Linked DNA regions of Aquitalea magnusonii. The protein of the gene in region 1 interacts with the protein of each later gene in a pairwise test. Links are inferred from orthologs where the notes say so. Each region holds a gene or a part of one and is shown on either strand. Other genes may lie near its edges. The genes, in order: dnaB and DLM_RS17210.

The links.
Region 2: the proteins of dnaB (region 1) and DLM_RS17210 interact in binary tests that used the Escherichia coli proteins (3 or more experiments, as listed by UniProt). The link is inferred for Aquitalea magnusonii from one-to-one orthologs.

What each region holds. Positions count from the first base shown.
Region 1 is NZ_AP018823.1:1,130,930-1,137,808, reverse strand. What follows is about bases 2,715-5,582. They hold dnaB (replicative DNA helicase), read right to left. Parts: upstream 4,920-5,582; coding sequence 3,510-4,919; downstream 2,715-3,509. Other genes in these bases: DLM_RS05540 (NAD(P)/FAD-dependent oxidoreductase), read right to left, coding at 4,972-5,582; DLM_RS05550 ((2Fe-2S) ferredoxin domain-containing protein), read right to left, coding at 3,149-3,457; DLM_RS05555 (alpha/beta hydrolase), read right to left, coding at 2,715-3,149. Outside these bases: DLM_RS05575 (porin), read left to right, coding at 1-73; map (type I methionyl aminopeptidase), read left to right, coding at 180-974; DLM_RS05565 (flagellin), read left to right, coding at 1,113-1,967; rnk (nucleoside diphosphate kinase regulator), read left to right, coding at 2,079-2,489; more of DLM_RS05555, read right to left, coding at 2,541-2,714; more of DLM_RS05540, read right to left, coding at 5,583-6,153; sodB (superoxide dismutase [Fe]), read left to right, coding at 6,283-6,864. UniProt on the Escherichia coli protein: The main replicative DNA helicase, it participates in initiation and elongation during chromosome replication. Travels ahead of the DNA replisome, separating dsDNA into templates for DNA synthesis.
Region 2 is NZ_AP018823.1:3,628,343-3,635,353, forward strand. The notes cover bases 2,547-5,546. They hold DLM_RS17210 (UvrD-helicase domain-containing protein), read left to right. Parts: upstream 2,547-3,038; coding sequence 3,039-5,054; downstream 5,055-5,546. Other genes in these bases: DLM_RS17205 (symmetrical bis(5'-nucleosyl)-tetraphosphatase), read right to left, coding at 2,547-2,879; DLM_RS17215 (c-type cytochrome), read right to left, coding at 5,126-5,546. In the rest of the region: DLM_RS17190 (tetratricopeptide repeat protein), read right to left, coding at 1-356; mutM (bifunctional DNA-formamidopyrimidine glycosylase/DNA-(apurinic or apyrimidinic site) lyase), read left to right, coding at 444-1,259; DLM_RS17200 (lysophospholipid acyltransferase family protein), read left to right, coding at 1,253-2,131; more of DLM_RS17205, read right to left, coding at 2,058-2,546; more of DLM_RS17215, read right to left, coding at 5,547-5,848; bfr (bacterioferritin), read right to left, coding at 6,577-7,011. UniProt on the Escherichia coli protein: Rep helicase is a single-stranded (ss)DNA-dependent ATPase involved in DNA replication; it can initiate unwinding at a nick in the DNA. It binds to ssDNA and acts in a progressive fashion along the DNA in the 3' to 5' direction.

The DNA.
Region 1 (6,879 bases):
CAATTCCGGTGCTTCGCTTTCCAAGGGTGTTGATCCGCAAGCCTTCGGTGTTGGTCTGAAAGTTGCGTTCTAAGCTGAACACTGTTTAGTGACAAACGTGAAAACGGGCATCCCATGGATGCCCGTTTTTTCATCATTTGCTAGAATGGAACATTGCCGCACACACCAAGACCACCACAATGAGCGTTGAACTGAAAACTCCCGCCGATATCGAGAAAATGCGTATCGCCGGCAAGCTGGCTTCCGAAGTACTCGACTACATCACTCCTTTCGTCAAACCCGGTGTCACCACCGAGGCCATCGACAAGCTTTGCCATGACTACATGGTCAATGTGCAAGGCTGCATTCCGGCTCCGCTCAACTACGCGCCGGACGGCCACAACCCCTACCCCAAGTCCATCTGCACCTCGATCAACAGCGTGGTGTGCCATGGCATTCCCAATGACAAGCCTCTGAAGAACGGCGACATCATGAACATCGACATTACCGTCATCAAGGATGGTTACCACGGCGACACCAGCCGCATGTTCTATGTCGGTGAAGTCAGCGAACACGCCCGCCGCCTGTGCAAGATTACTTATGAATGCATGTGGCGCGGCATCGAAAAGGTCAAACCAGGCGCCACGCTGGGTGATATCGGCTATGCCATTCAGCAATATGCCGAGAGCAGCGGTTACAGCGTAGTACAAGAGTTCTGCGGACACGGCATTGGCAAGCGCTTCCACGAGGAACCACAAGTGCTGCACTACGGTCGTCCAGGCACTGGCCTGAAGCTGGAAGCCGGCATGATCTTCACCATCGAACCGATGATCAACCAAGGCAAACGCCATCTGCGCATGATGGGCGATGGCTGGACAGTCGCCACCAAGGACCGCAGCCTGTCGGCACAGTGGGAGCACACCATTCTGGTTACCGAAACCGGCTACGAAGTACTCACTCAGTCGGCCGGCACCCCCGCAAAGCCAAGCCGCTAACTGGCAACACCTGCAAACACCGCATCAATGCATACCACACCCGCTACCAGCGGGTGTTTTTGCATGTAAAAACTGGTTAATACGCATCGACAGCGCTATAGTCAAACACATGATCTGACAGCATAAAGTGAGCATTGCATGCTTGGCATCAACAGCAACCTTGGCGCCCTGAATGCCCAGACCCAACTGGACAAGTCGCGCAAGAATACCGAGCAGACTCTGGCCCAACTGGCATCCGGCAGCCAGTTGAACAGCGCTGCGGTCAATGCAGCCAATACCGCCTTGTCGCAATCCCTGGAGGCGCAGATTCGTGGCGACAATCAGGCCAGCAGTAACGCACTGGATGGGATTTCACTGGTTCAGACCGCCGATGGTGCCTTGTCGCAATTACAAAGCAATAGCCAGCAGATTCAGGAGCTGGCGATACAGGCTGGCAATGCAGCACTTAGCAGCAGCAACCGCCAAGCTTTGCAACAACAGGTGGATCAGCTCACCCAAAGCAACTCGGCCATCATTCAAAGCACCCAATACAATGGCACGGCATTGCTGAGTAGCAATAACAGCCTGCAGTTCCAGGTTGGTCCGGATGGAAACAACAGCAATCAGATCAATGTCAGCACCAGCAATCTGTCAGCGTCCCCATCCAGTGGCGGCCTCAACAGCTACAATGCCAATCTGTCAGCCACCGGCACCATCGATATATCCAGCCCGGCAAATGCCATTGCCGCACAGTCCAAGATTGAGTCCGACCTGAACACCATTGCCAGCTCACGCACCCAGATGGGGACAGCCAGCAATCAGTTTTCCACGGCCATCAGTAATTTGCAGAATGCCTCGCTCAATGCACAGGCCGCCAACAGTCGCATCAGTGACACCGACTTTGCCGCAGCAACTGCGCAATTGGTGCAGCAGCAAATCCTTAGCCAATCCGCCATCGCCGTGCAGGCGCAAGCCAATCTTTCGCAACGCAGCACACTCAGCCTGCTTGGCTAGGACAGAGGCAACTTTCCGTCGTTCAGACACTCCAACTCCAATACTTCATTTACCACCATGCGCACAGGCATTGAAAATGCCTGTGTTTTTTATTGCGAGAAGGAGTCAACCATGCCCAGCCAACCATCCATCATTGTTTCCAGTCTTGATTACGAAAGGCTGGCAGCCTGGATGGAGCGTACGCCAGCACAGGACAAGACAACGCTGGCAGCGCTGGAAGCCGAGCTGGAACGTGCCGAAGTGGTAGAGCCGGAAGACATTCCGGCCGGCATCATCACCATGAACAGTACGGCGCGCGTGCGTATCGAACAAAGTGGCGAAGAAAAACTGCTGACACTGGTCTACCCTAATCAGGCGGATGGCACTGCAGGGCATGTTTCTGTTCTGGCCCCAGTTGGCGCAGCACTGCTAGGCCTGGCCGAAGGCCAGTCGATTGATTGGCCCACGCTGGCAGGTCAAACCCGACTCACCGTGCTGGAAGTCACCTACCAGCCTGAAGCGGCAGGCGATCTGCACCGCTAATTAAAAATAGCCAGTCAACAGACTGGCTATTTTCATATTGGCAACAGCGGCTTACCAACAGCGCTGAATCATTTGCCCCAGTTTGATCAGCTTGCCATGGAAGAAATGCCCCGCCCCAGGGAATACCAGGACAGGCAAGTCCTGCGGGCGCGCCCAATCCAACACCGCAGACAGTGGAATCACCTCGTCTTCCTCTCCGTGGATCACCAGCGTATTTGCCGGCACTGGCGGTGTGGGGATTTCATACTTGCCAACCGCCACGCCCATCAGCAACAACTTGTCAGCCTCAATCACGGCACGGGTACGCGCTGCCACAAAACCACCAAACGAAAACCCTGCCAGTGCCAGCGGCAACTGGCCATGCACGGTGCGGGCATGCTCGACCACGGCAATGACATCCTCCACCTCGCCAACCCCATGGTCATGCTGACCACCACTCTCCCCCACCCCGCGCAGGTTAGGACAGTAGCAGGCATAACCCAACTGTGACAGCGCCTTGGCGGCTGTCTGCACCACCTTATTGGTATTGGTGCCCCCCTGCAGCGGGTTGGGATGGCAAATGACGGCAATTCCCTGCGGCTCGCCTTGCGGCAATACCACGATGGTCTCCAACTCGCCTACCGGGCCGGGAATCACACACTTGTTCAGGGCTTTCAACATCAGATCTTCAACCTTTCAACAATACGCCCAGCCACTACGTGCTCATCGATGATTTCGTCGATGTCTTCGCGGTCGATAAAGGTGTACCAGGTCTCTTGCGGATACACCACCATCACCGGACCATCATCACAACGCCCCAGACAACCAGCCTTGTTGATGCGGACCTTGCCTTCCCCCGCCAGCCCCAATGCCTTGACCCGGTCCTTCATATAGCCCAGCAGTTCGCTGGAACCGTGGTTATTGCAGCAATCTTCTCCGGCAGCACGCTGGTTGCAGCAGATAAATACATGTTGGTCGAAAAAGCTCATGAACTACCTTTCCTGTAGGAATGCACACCCTGACTCTTGCTAACCGACAGGCTTAGCCGTCGCTGTCCGCCCAACCGCTGATACCCAGCGTGGCGGCATTCTCAAACTTGGCATGCTTGCCGACAAATGCCAGCCGCACCGCACCGGTAGGGCCGTTACGATGCTTGCCGATGATGGCCTCGGCCATACCCTTCACTTCCGCGTTTTCCGGGTTGTAGTACTCTTCGCGATACATGAAGATGATGATATCGGCATCCTGTTCGATTGCGCCGGATTCCCGCAAGTCAGACATCATCGGGCGCTTATTGGGACGCTGCTCCACCGCACGCGATAGCTGCGACAGCGCAATCACCGGCACCTGCAACTCCTTGGCCAGGCCTTTCAGGCCACGCGAAATTTCACCCAGTTCGGCGGTGCGGTTATCCCCACGCCCCGAACCCGACATCAGCTGCAAATAGTCGATCACGATCAAGCCAAGCTTGCCGCCATGCTGGCGTGCCAGACGGCGGGCACGGGCACGTAGTTCCAGAGCGGTGAGTGCCGGGGTTTCGTCAATATACATCGGCGCTTCAGACAGCTTGCCAATGGCGTAGGTGAGTTTTTGCCAGTCCTCGTCACCCAGCTTGCCGGTACGCAACACATGCTGATCCAGCCGTCCAACCGAGCCGAGCATCCGCATCACCAACTGTGCCCCGCCCATTTCCATGGAGAACACGGCCACCGGCAAATGTGCCTCCACCGCCACATGCTCGGCAATATTCATCGAGAAAGCGGTTTTACCCATGGACGGACGCCCGGCAACGATGACCAAATCCCCCGGCTGCAGGCCGGATGTCTTGGCATCCAGATCGATAAAGCCAGTGGGAATACCAGTGACTTCGTCCGGATTATCCCGGCTGTACAGCATGTCAATCCGCTCGACCACCTCTTTGAGCAAGCCCGGCATTTCCAGAAAACCCTGCTTGGACTTGGCAGTGGATTCGGCAATCTGGAACACCTTGCCTTCAGCCTCGTCCAGCAACTGGGCAGCATCGCGTCCTTGTGGCGTGTATGCCGATTCGGCAATCTCCGCCCCAACCACCGCCAACTGACGCATGATGGAACGTTCGCGCACGATTTCCGCATAGCGACGGATATTGGCGGCCGACGGCGTGTTCTGCGCCAGCGTTGCCAGGTAAGACAGACCGCCCACATCTGCCAGCTCGGCGTTCTTGTCCAGCACCTCGGATACCGTGACAACATCGGCAGGACGCCCCAGCTCGATCAAGCGCGCTATGTGCTTGAAAATGAGTTTGTGGTCGTGACGATAGAAGTCGGCCTCGGAGACAACGTCGGCAATCTTGTCGAAAGCGCCATTATCCAGCATCAAACCGCCAAGGACCGACTGCTCGGCCTCGGTCGAATGTGGCGGTGTGCGCAGGGATGCCATGGCACCATCAAAATTTTCGTACTGTTCGGTCATGGAGACTCAATGAAATGTGCAACAGGCAACAGCATGGGATAAGACGGCAATTCTAGCAGTTTTTGCCGGCCACATAGCCGGATGACCACGCCCACTGAAAGTTGTAACCACCCAACCAGCCGGTGACATCAACCACTTCGCCGATAAAGAACAAACCCGGAACATCCTTGGCTGCCATGGTTTTGGAAGATAGCGCTTTGGTGGAAACCCCGCCGCGCGTCACCTCAGCCTTCTTGTAACCCTGGGTGCCATTGGGCTTGATGCGCCAATGCTGTACCTGTTCAGCCAGCTGCAAGCGCTTTTTGGGCGACAAATCCTTCAGCCGGACATTGAAACCCAGCCGGCTCAACCACGCCTCGGCAAAACGCTTGGGCCAACCCAGCTCGGCCAGCGCGTTGCTCACCAGTTGTTCACTGCTTTGCCGCTCGTCCAGAAATGCCTGGACGTCACAGTCCGGCAGCAGATTGATCACCACATCCATGCCCGGTTCCCAGTAAGAGGAAATCTGCAGGATGGCCGGACCAGACAAGCCTTTATGGGTAAACAGGATCTGCTCACGAAAACGCCCCTTGCCGGCGCGCACTTCCACATCCAGCGACACCCCGGCCAAGGGAGCAAAAGCCTCGGCATCCGCTACATGGAAAGTCAGCGGCACCAGAGCAGGACTCAGCCCTGTTACCGGCAACCCAAACTGCTCGGCAATACGGTAGCCCAGCGGTGTTGCGCCGATTTGCGGGATGGACAAGCCGCCGGTGGCCACCACAAGGGCCGTTGCACCGAAGACACCCACAGAGGTTTCCACCCAGAACAAACCGGCCTCATCCTTGCGAACAGCACCAATGCTGATACCCATCTGACGGACCACCCCGCCTTTTTGACATTCGGCGTCCAGCATATCGATGACCTGCTGACTGGAGTCATCACAAAACAACTGGCCCAGTTTCTTTTCGTGATAGGCGATGCCATGGCCTTCAATCATGGCTATAAAGTTCTGCGGACCAAACTGTGCCAGTGCCGAACGGCAAAAATGAGAATTTTCTGAAATATAGCGATCTGGTCTGGCATCGATATTGGTGAAATTACAGCGACCACCACCAGAAATTCTGATTTTCTCTGCCAATTTCTCTGCATGGTCAAGCAGCAAAACCTTGCGCCCACGCTGGCCCGCGATGGCTGCACACATCATGCCAGCCGCCCCGGCACCCAGCACCACGACATCGTATGACTTATTCATTTTCTTACTTTACTTATTTAGTCAACTATTGGCGATCAACAGTTGAATCCAGTACACTTGCTGTTACAGTAATCCGCTAGATACGGCTTTCGCAATTTCGCAAGCCCAATTCTCAACAAGGAGAGCATGATGGAACACAAACTGCCGGAACTGCCTTACGCACTGGATGCGCTGGCCCCCCACATCTCCAAGGAAACCCTGGAATTCCACTACGGCAAGCATCATCAGACCTACATCACCAACCTCAACAACCTGATCAAGGGCACCGAGTTTGAAAATGCCTCGCTGGAAGAAATCGTCAAGAAATCTTCCGGTGGCATCTTCAATAATGCCGCTCAGGTATGGAACCACACTTTCTACTGGTTTGGCCTGGCACCGAATGCGGGTGGCGAACCGACCGGCGCACTGGCTGATGCCATCAACGCCAAGTGGGGCTCCTTCGAAGAGTTCAAAAAAGCCTTTACCCAGACTGCCGTTGGCACCTTCGGCTCCGGCTGGGCTTGGCTGGTAAAGAACAGCGATGGCTCGTTGGACCTGGTATCCACCAGCAATGCCGCCACTCCGCTGACCACCGACAAGACCCCGATCCTGACCTGTGATGTGTGGGAACACGCCTACTACATCGACTACCGCAACAGCCGTCCTAACTATCTGGACAGCTTCTGGAAGCTGGTTAATTGGGATTTTGCTGCCAAGAACTTCGCAGCCTGAGCCATTACCAGACAG
Region 2 (7,011 bases), 2.5 Mb from region 1 along the record:
GACAGCGCATCAGCCGCATCCTTGAGCTGGCCGGAGAACAGGGCAAACTCGGCGGCGCGCTGTGCCAGACGCGGGTCGCGCGTTTGCTTGGCCAGATCCAGATAAGTGGCAGCAGACGAACCGGCTGCACCGCGCTGGGCGGCAATTTCGCTGGCCAGCACGCCGTAGACGATTTGCGGCGTCAGCTCCAGCCGGGGCAGATTGGCATTGCTCTCGGCCACGGCGGCGGTTTCATCATCAGCGGTTTGCTCGGTACTGGAGGCCGGCTGCTTGGCAAGCAAGGGGGACTTCATGCTGGTGCAGGCTGACAGCAGCAGCACCAGCAACAGGGAAAAGGATCGATTCAGCGGTTTCATTCGCATGGAGTCTGTGCCGGTTGAACGCGTAGAATAGCACGCTCGGTTATTTGATCTAGTCAATCTTATCCTGAAAGCGAAAGCAGCATGCCCGAACTGCCCGAAGTGGAAACAACCCGGCGCGGTGTTGCGCCTTATCTGGATTGTGCCACCCTGCAAGGTGCCATCGTGCGCGAAGGCCGCCTGCGCTGGCCGGTGCCGCCACAACTGGATGCCACCCTTGCCGGACTGACAGTACGCGCAGTCACGCGCCGTGCCAAGTACCTGCTGGTTCATTTTGATAGCGGAACCCTGCTAATCCACCTGGGCATGTCCGGCAGCTTGCGTTATGTCCCTGCCGATACGCCACCACAAAAACATGATCACATCGACCTGAAACTGGGCAGCCATGTGCTGCGCTACCGCGACCCGCGTCGCTTCGGTGCCATGCTATGGCATGTGGGGCCAGTGGAATTCCACTCGCTGCTGAAAGACCTGGGGCCCGAGCCCTTGTCGGACGCCTTTGACGGTGAAGTCCTGCATGCGGCCATTGCCAAACGCGGCACAGCCATCAAACTGGCCATCATGGACAATCACGTTGTGGTGGGCGTTGGCAACATCTACGCCAATGAATCGCTGTTTCATGCAGGCATCAACCCCAGCCGTGCCGCGCGTGATCTGAGCCTGGCTGACTGCAAACGGCTGGCCAGCGAAATCAAACGGGTACTGAGCCTGGCGATCGAGGCTGGCGGCAGCACACTGCGCGACTTCGTCAACACCGAGGGCAAGTCCGGCTACTTCCAGCAGGACTACTATGTCTACGACCGGCAGGAGCAAGCCTGTCGTATCTGCAGCAGCCCGATACGACAGATACGGCAGGGACAGCGAAGTTCCTACTATTGCCCGCTATGCCAGCCATGCTAGAGTGGCAGATCATTCAACCCGCACATGAAGCACCGCGTACCTTGAAGTCATCCGCCACTACGTCTTTCCTTACCCGCGCCAGCCGTTTGCTGCGCCTGGTGTGCCACATTGCTTTGGGCATTTTCATCGTTGCTACCCGCTACCCGCGCCTGGCCCAGGCCGAGCGTGCGGTGGTGACGCGCCGCTGGTCTGGTCATCTGCTGAAGATTCTCGGCATCACGGTGCGGGTGGAAGGCGTGAATCCCGGTTTTTACCCGCCCAATACCCTTCTGGTGGCCAATCATGTGTCCTGGCTGGACATTTTCGTACTCAGCAGCTGCACGGTGTCGCGCTTTGTTGCCAAACGAGAGATTCGCTCCTGGCCGCTGATAGGCTGGGTGGTGAATGCCGGCGGTACCTTGTTCATCGACCGCAGCAATCGCCGCGATGCCAGCCGGGTCAATCAGCTACTGGCCGATGCCTTGGGCAAGGGCAGTTGCATGGCGGTGTTTCCAGAGGCCACCACCTCGGATGGTAGCGGCATCCTGCCATTCAAGGCATCGCTGTTTGAAGCCGCCCTGCCCTCACGCAGCACGGTGCAGCCGGTGTCCATGCGCTATCAGTTGCCGGATGGCAGCCTGACCACGGCACCGGCCTATGCCGGCGACACCACGTTCTGGCAAAGCATCAAGCTGATTCTGGCGCAACCGGCCATGGAAGTTGCCCTCACTTACGGTCAGCCGCTGAAGGCGGGCGAAGGCGAGCTGACCACGCGCTTCGCCCTGTCGGAACGTGCATTCCGGGAAGTCTGCCTGGGGCTCAGGCTGCCACTTCCCGATACGCCGGACACGGCAGCGAAAACGTCTGCCTGTCCTCCAGTCGAAGTGCAGTGAGGCTGCCGCCCCACAGGCAGCCGCTGTCGAGCGCGAGTACATCCTCGGTCAGATACAAACCCAGTGCCGACCAGTGGCCACAGATGACGGGCGTGTGGCTGCTGCGCCGGCCCTTGGCTTCAAACCAGGGAATCAGATTGTCCGGTGCGCCATCGCGCTCGCCCTTGTAGGCCAGGTCGATTTCACCATCACGGGTGATGAAGCGCATGCGGGTCATGGCATTGACGATGACGCGCAGGCGCTCAGCTCCCTTGAGCTCATCAGACCAACGCGTGGGCTTGTTGCCATACAGCCGTGACAGGAAATCGCGGTAATAAGGCCCGGACAAGCCATCCTCCACCTCTTCGGCCAGACGCAGTGCCTTGTCTAGGCTCCACTCCGGCAACAGGCCGGCATGCACCATGGCATGGCCCTGTTCGGCAATCATCAGGGGCTGGCAGCGTAGCCAGTCCAGCAACACCTTGCCATCCGCCGCATTGAGAATGTCATCTACGGTGTCACTGCGATGCAGCTTGCCAAAACCTTCCGACACCGCCAGCAGGTGCAGGTCGTGATTACCCAGCACAATCTGCACCCGGTCCTGCTGCTGAAACACCCAGCGCAACACCTGCAAGGATTCCGGTCCGCGGTTGACCAGGTCGCCAGTCAGCCACAGTGTGTCTTTACCCGGATTGAAATCGATCTGTCGTAACAGTTGCTGAAATGGGCCGAAACAGCCCTGGATATCGCCGATTGCGTATGTTGCCATCTTCACCTCTGACAATGCGGCAGGCCATGTTTCATCCGGCCGCGGATAGTCTCATGATACCGCATGCTACAATGCACGGCCTTGGTTACCACGATGCTACGCCGCCGGACACCGCCCTGAGTGCCACGACGGACCAGCCTCACCGCCGGAACTTCACCCATGGCCGCACCACAGCTCAACCCACCGCAGCGCGAAGCAATCCATCACCTTGACGGCCCCTTGCTGGTACTGGCCGGGGCCGGCTCCGGCAAAACCCGCGTCATTACCTACAAGATTACCCACCTGATCCGCCACGGCAATATCCCGGCACGGCATATCGCCGCCATCACCTTTACCAACAAGGCCGCGCGCGAAATGCTGGAACGGGTGGGCAAGCTGCTCACCGCCCAGGAAATCCGCGGCATTACCGTGTCCACCTTCCACTCGCTTGGCATGCAGATACTGCGCCAGGAAGCCACCCATCTGGGCTACAAGCCACAGTTTTCCATTCTGGATGCCTTCGATGCCGGCAAGATCATTGCCGACATCCTGAAAAGCACGCACAAGGATGAAGTGCGCAAGGTACAAAGCCAGATTTCGCTGTGGAAAAACGACCTCAAAGGCCCGGACCAGATGCTGGTGGAAGCGCAGGGCGAATGGGAAAGCATCTGCGCGCGCACCTATCTGGCCTATCAGGACACGCTGACGGCGTACCAGGCGGTGGATTTTGATGATCTGATCCGCCTGCCGGTACAACTGTTCAAGACCCACCCGGAAGTGCTGCTCAAATGGCAGGGCAAGCTGCATTACCTGCTGATCGACGAATATCAGGATACCAACACCTGCCAGTACCAGATGGTGAAGCTGCTGGCCGGGGTGCGCGGCCAGTTCACCGCCGTGGGCGATGACGACCAGTCCATCTACGCTTGGCGCGGTGCCAATATGGAAAACCTGCGCCTGCTGCAGCAGGACTACCCGCAGTTGCGCATCATCAAGCTGGAACAGAACTACCGCTCCACCGCGCGCATCCTGCGCGCCGCCAACGCGGTGATTTCTAATAACCCCAAGCTGTTCGAGAAACAGCTATGGAGTGAGCTGGGCCTGGGCGAGCCCATCCACGTGGTGCAATGCAAGGACGAAGAGCACGAGGCCGAACTGGTGGTGCAACGCTTGCTGGCACACAAGTTTGAATACCGTACCGAGTTCAAGGACTACGCCATCCTGTACCGTGGCAACTATCAGGCCCGCATTTTCGAACAGGCACTGCGCAACCAGCGCATTCCCTACCAGATGGCGGGCGGACAGAGCTTCTTCGACAAGCCGGAAATCAAGGACGTGCTGGCCTATCTGCGCCTGCTGACCAACCCGGATGACGACCCGGCCTTCATCCGCGCCGTCACCACGCCCAAACGCGGCGTAGGAGCCGGGACACTGGAAAAACTGGGCGGCTGGGCCGGTCAGTGCGGCAAAAGCCTGTTTGCCAGCGCCTTCGAACCGGGTTTCCGGGTGCAGGTGCAAAATACCCAACTGGAACCGCTCAGCCAGTTCTGCGACTTCATCAACCGCCTGCAATACCGTGTCATCCGTGAACCGGCTGGCGAACTGGCGATGGAACTGGTCAAGGCCATCGGCTATGAAGCCTGGCTGTATGACAGCGAGGACAGCCCGCGCATTGCCGAAACCAAATGGAAAAACGTGCTGGAACTGGTAGCCTGGCTGGCCAAAAAGGGCGAGGCCGATGGCAAGAACCTGATCGAGCTGTCACAGACCATCGCCCTGATCACCATGCTGGAAGGCCGCGACGAAGGCGAAGTGGATGCGGTGAAAATGTCCACCCTGCACGCATCCAAGGGGCTGGAATATCCCTATGTCTTCCTGGTGGGCACCGAGGAAGGCATTCTGCCGCACAGCGAATCGGTGGATAACGGCATGGTGGAAGAAGAACGGCGGCTGATGTATGTGGGCATCACCCGCGCCCAGCGCATGCTCACCCTCTCCTACTGTGTAAAACGCCGCCGTGCGGGCGAGTGGCAATTTGTCGAACCATCACGTTTCATTGCCGAAATCGACGGCAGCGATCTGCGCCATTTCGGTCGGCCCGGTGCCGAACCGGTAGTCAGCAAGAGCGAGGGCAAATCGCGGCTGGCCAGCCTGACGGCCATGCTGGCGGAAAAGACCAAGCCGGCAGATAACTGAGCGGTTCCGGCGATCCAGACATAAAAAAACGCGCTGCAAACAGCGCGTTTTTCATTGGCAGCATGTTCTGCTTATTTGGCGTTATTCACCATGTATTCGACTGCAGCACGGAATTCCGCATCGCTACCACCGAAACCACCCTTGGGCGGCATGGCATTCAGGCCCTTGGTGGCAATCTTCACCACTTCATCCAGACCAACCTTGGTACGCTCGGCCCAGGCAGCCTTGTCGCCAAACTTCGGCGCACCGGCAGCACCACTACCGTGGCAGGCCACGCAGACGCTTTCGTAAATCTTCTTGCCGACCACAGCCGGATCAGCCGCGGCACCAGCAGCAGCGCCACCCACCGGCGGCTCGGTGAACTTACCGCCACCGGCATTGCCCATATAGGCCACCGCGCGTTTTACTTCGTCATCGGTCAAGTCTGCAGCACCACCCTTGGCCGGCATGGCATTAAAGCCTTGCAGCGCATGCTGGGTCAGCACATCCCACCCCTTGGCAATCCGCGCACCCCAGGCTGCTGCATCGCCAAACTTGGGCGAACCGGCCAGGCCCTGACCGTGACAGGAAATACAAATGGCCTTGAATACCTGTTCACCCGTGCGCATGCCCGGAGGCGCATCGCTGACCTTGGCTTCGCCTACCGGTTTCAGACGAGCGGCAACAGCCTCCTTGGTCATGACTTCGGCATCAACGTTGTAACCACCGGTGGCCAGCTTGGCCAGCAACCAGATCGCCACTACCAGACCAACAACGACGCCAACCAGGACCTTGATGATCTGACCGGGAGCCATTCCGTTCTCATTACTCATTCGAGCCTCGCCTGAAAAAAATGACAATTAAGATGGGATGGGATTATACGGTAAGCCGCGAAGCAAGGCAAAAACCATACACTGGACTCGGACATGCCCTTTGCGCTATGATCCGCCCTGCTTTGCAGCAACATCACAGCGCACCCGTAGCTCAGTTGGATAGAGTGTCAGTTTCCGAAGCTGAAGGTCACAGGTTCGATCCCTGTCGGGTGCGCCAATAATATCAAGTACTTATAGTATATTCAGCGTAAGTACTTTCTGAAAATCGCCCACGTCCCCTCTTGCGGGACAACTTGGCGGCGGTTTTTCAGCATCCAGCCCTTCTCCCTGCATACCTTCATTTATCGGCCTATTTGAACAGGCAAGCGTATTTTTTCAACGCACGCCACGCTCGCAGTACTCGTTCCGCGACATCGCCAATATGGAAAAGCGTGGCACAACTGTCACAAGGCAATGCGTCTTGCTGCGCTGATCTGCTACTGGCGTACTCCAACGCCAGGATCGCGCTGACTGATTGGCAGGACTGCCGCTGGTATCGGACGGGGCTGAAGATCGCTCGGCGGCAAGATGCAATAAACGGTTGTTGTCGCAAGCCATTCCTGGGGACTGACGATTCAACTGTGGCATCAAATGCAGCGGGCTTGCACATGAAAACAGCCGGGCTGTCATATGACAAGCCGGCTGTATCTACGCTGGGCCAACGCCGTGAATCAGGACTGGATCTGGCTTTGCAGGTAGTTGGCCAGGCTGACATCCTTGATCAGGCTTAGCTGGGTTTCCAGCCAGTCTATGGTTTCTTCGCAATGCTCCAGCAATTCCTGCAGCAGTTCACGGCTGACGTAATCCTGCTTCTGTTCGCAGTGGGCAATACCGTCCACCAGTTGCGGGCGCTGTATTTCCACTTCGTAACGCAAATCGCTGCGCAGGCATTCTTCCACTGTTTCACCAATGTGCAGCTTGCCCAGATCCTGCAGATTGGGCAGTCCTTCCAGGAAGAGGATGCGTTCGATCAGCGCGTCGGCCTCTTTCATCACCCGGATGGATTGCTTGTACTGATAGTCGTTGAGCCGCTCCAGGCCCCAGTTGCGGAACATGCGCGCATGCAGGAAATACTGGTTGATGGCGGTCAGTTCATTACGCAGTAC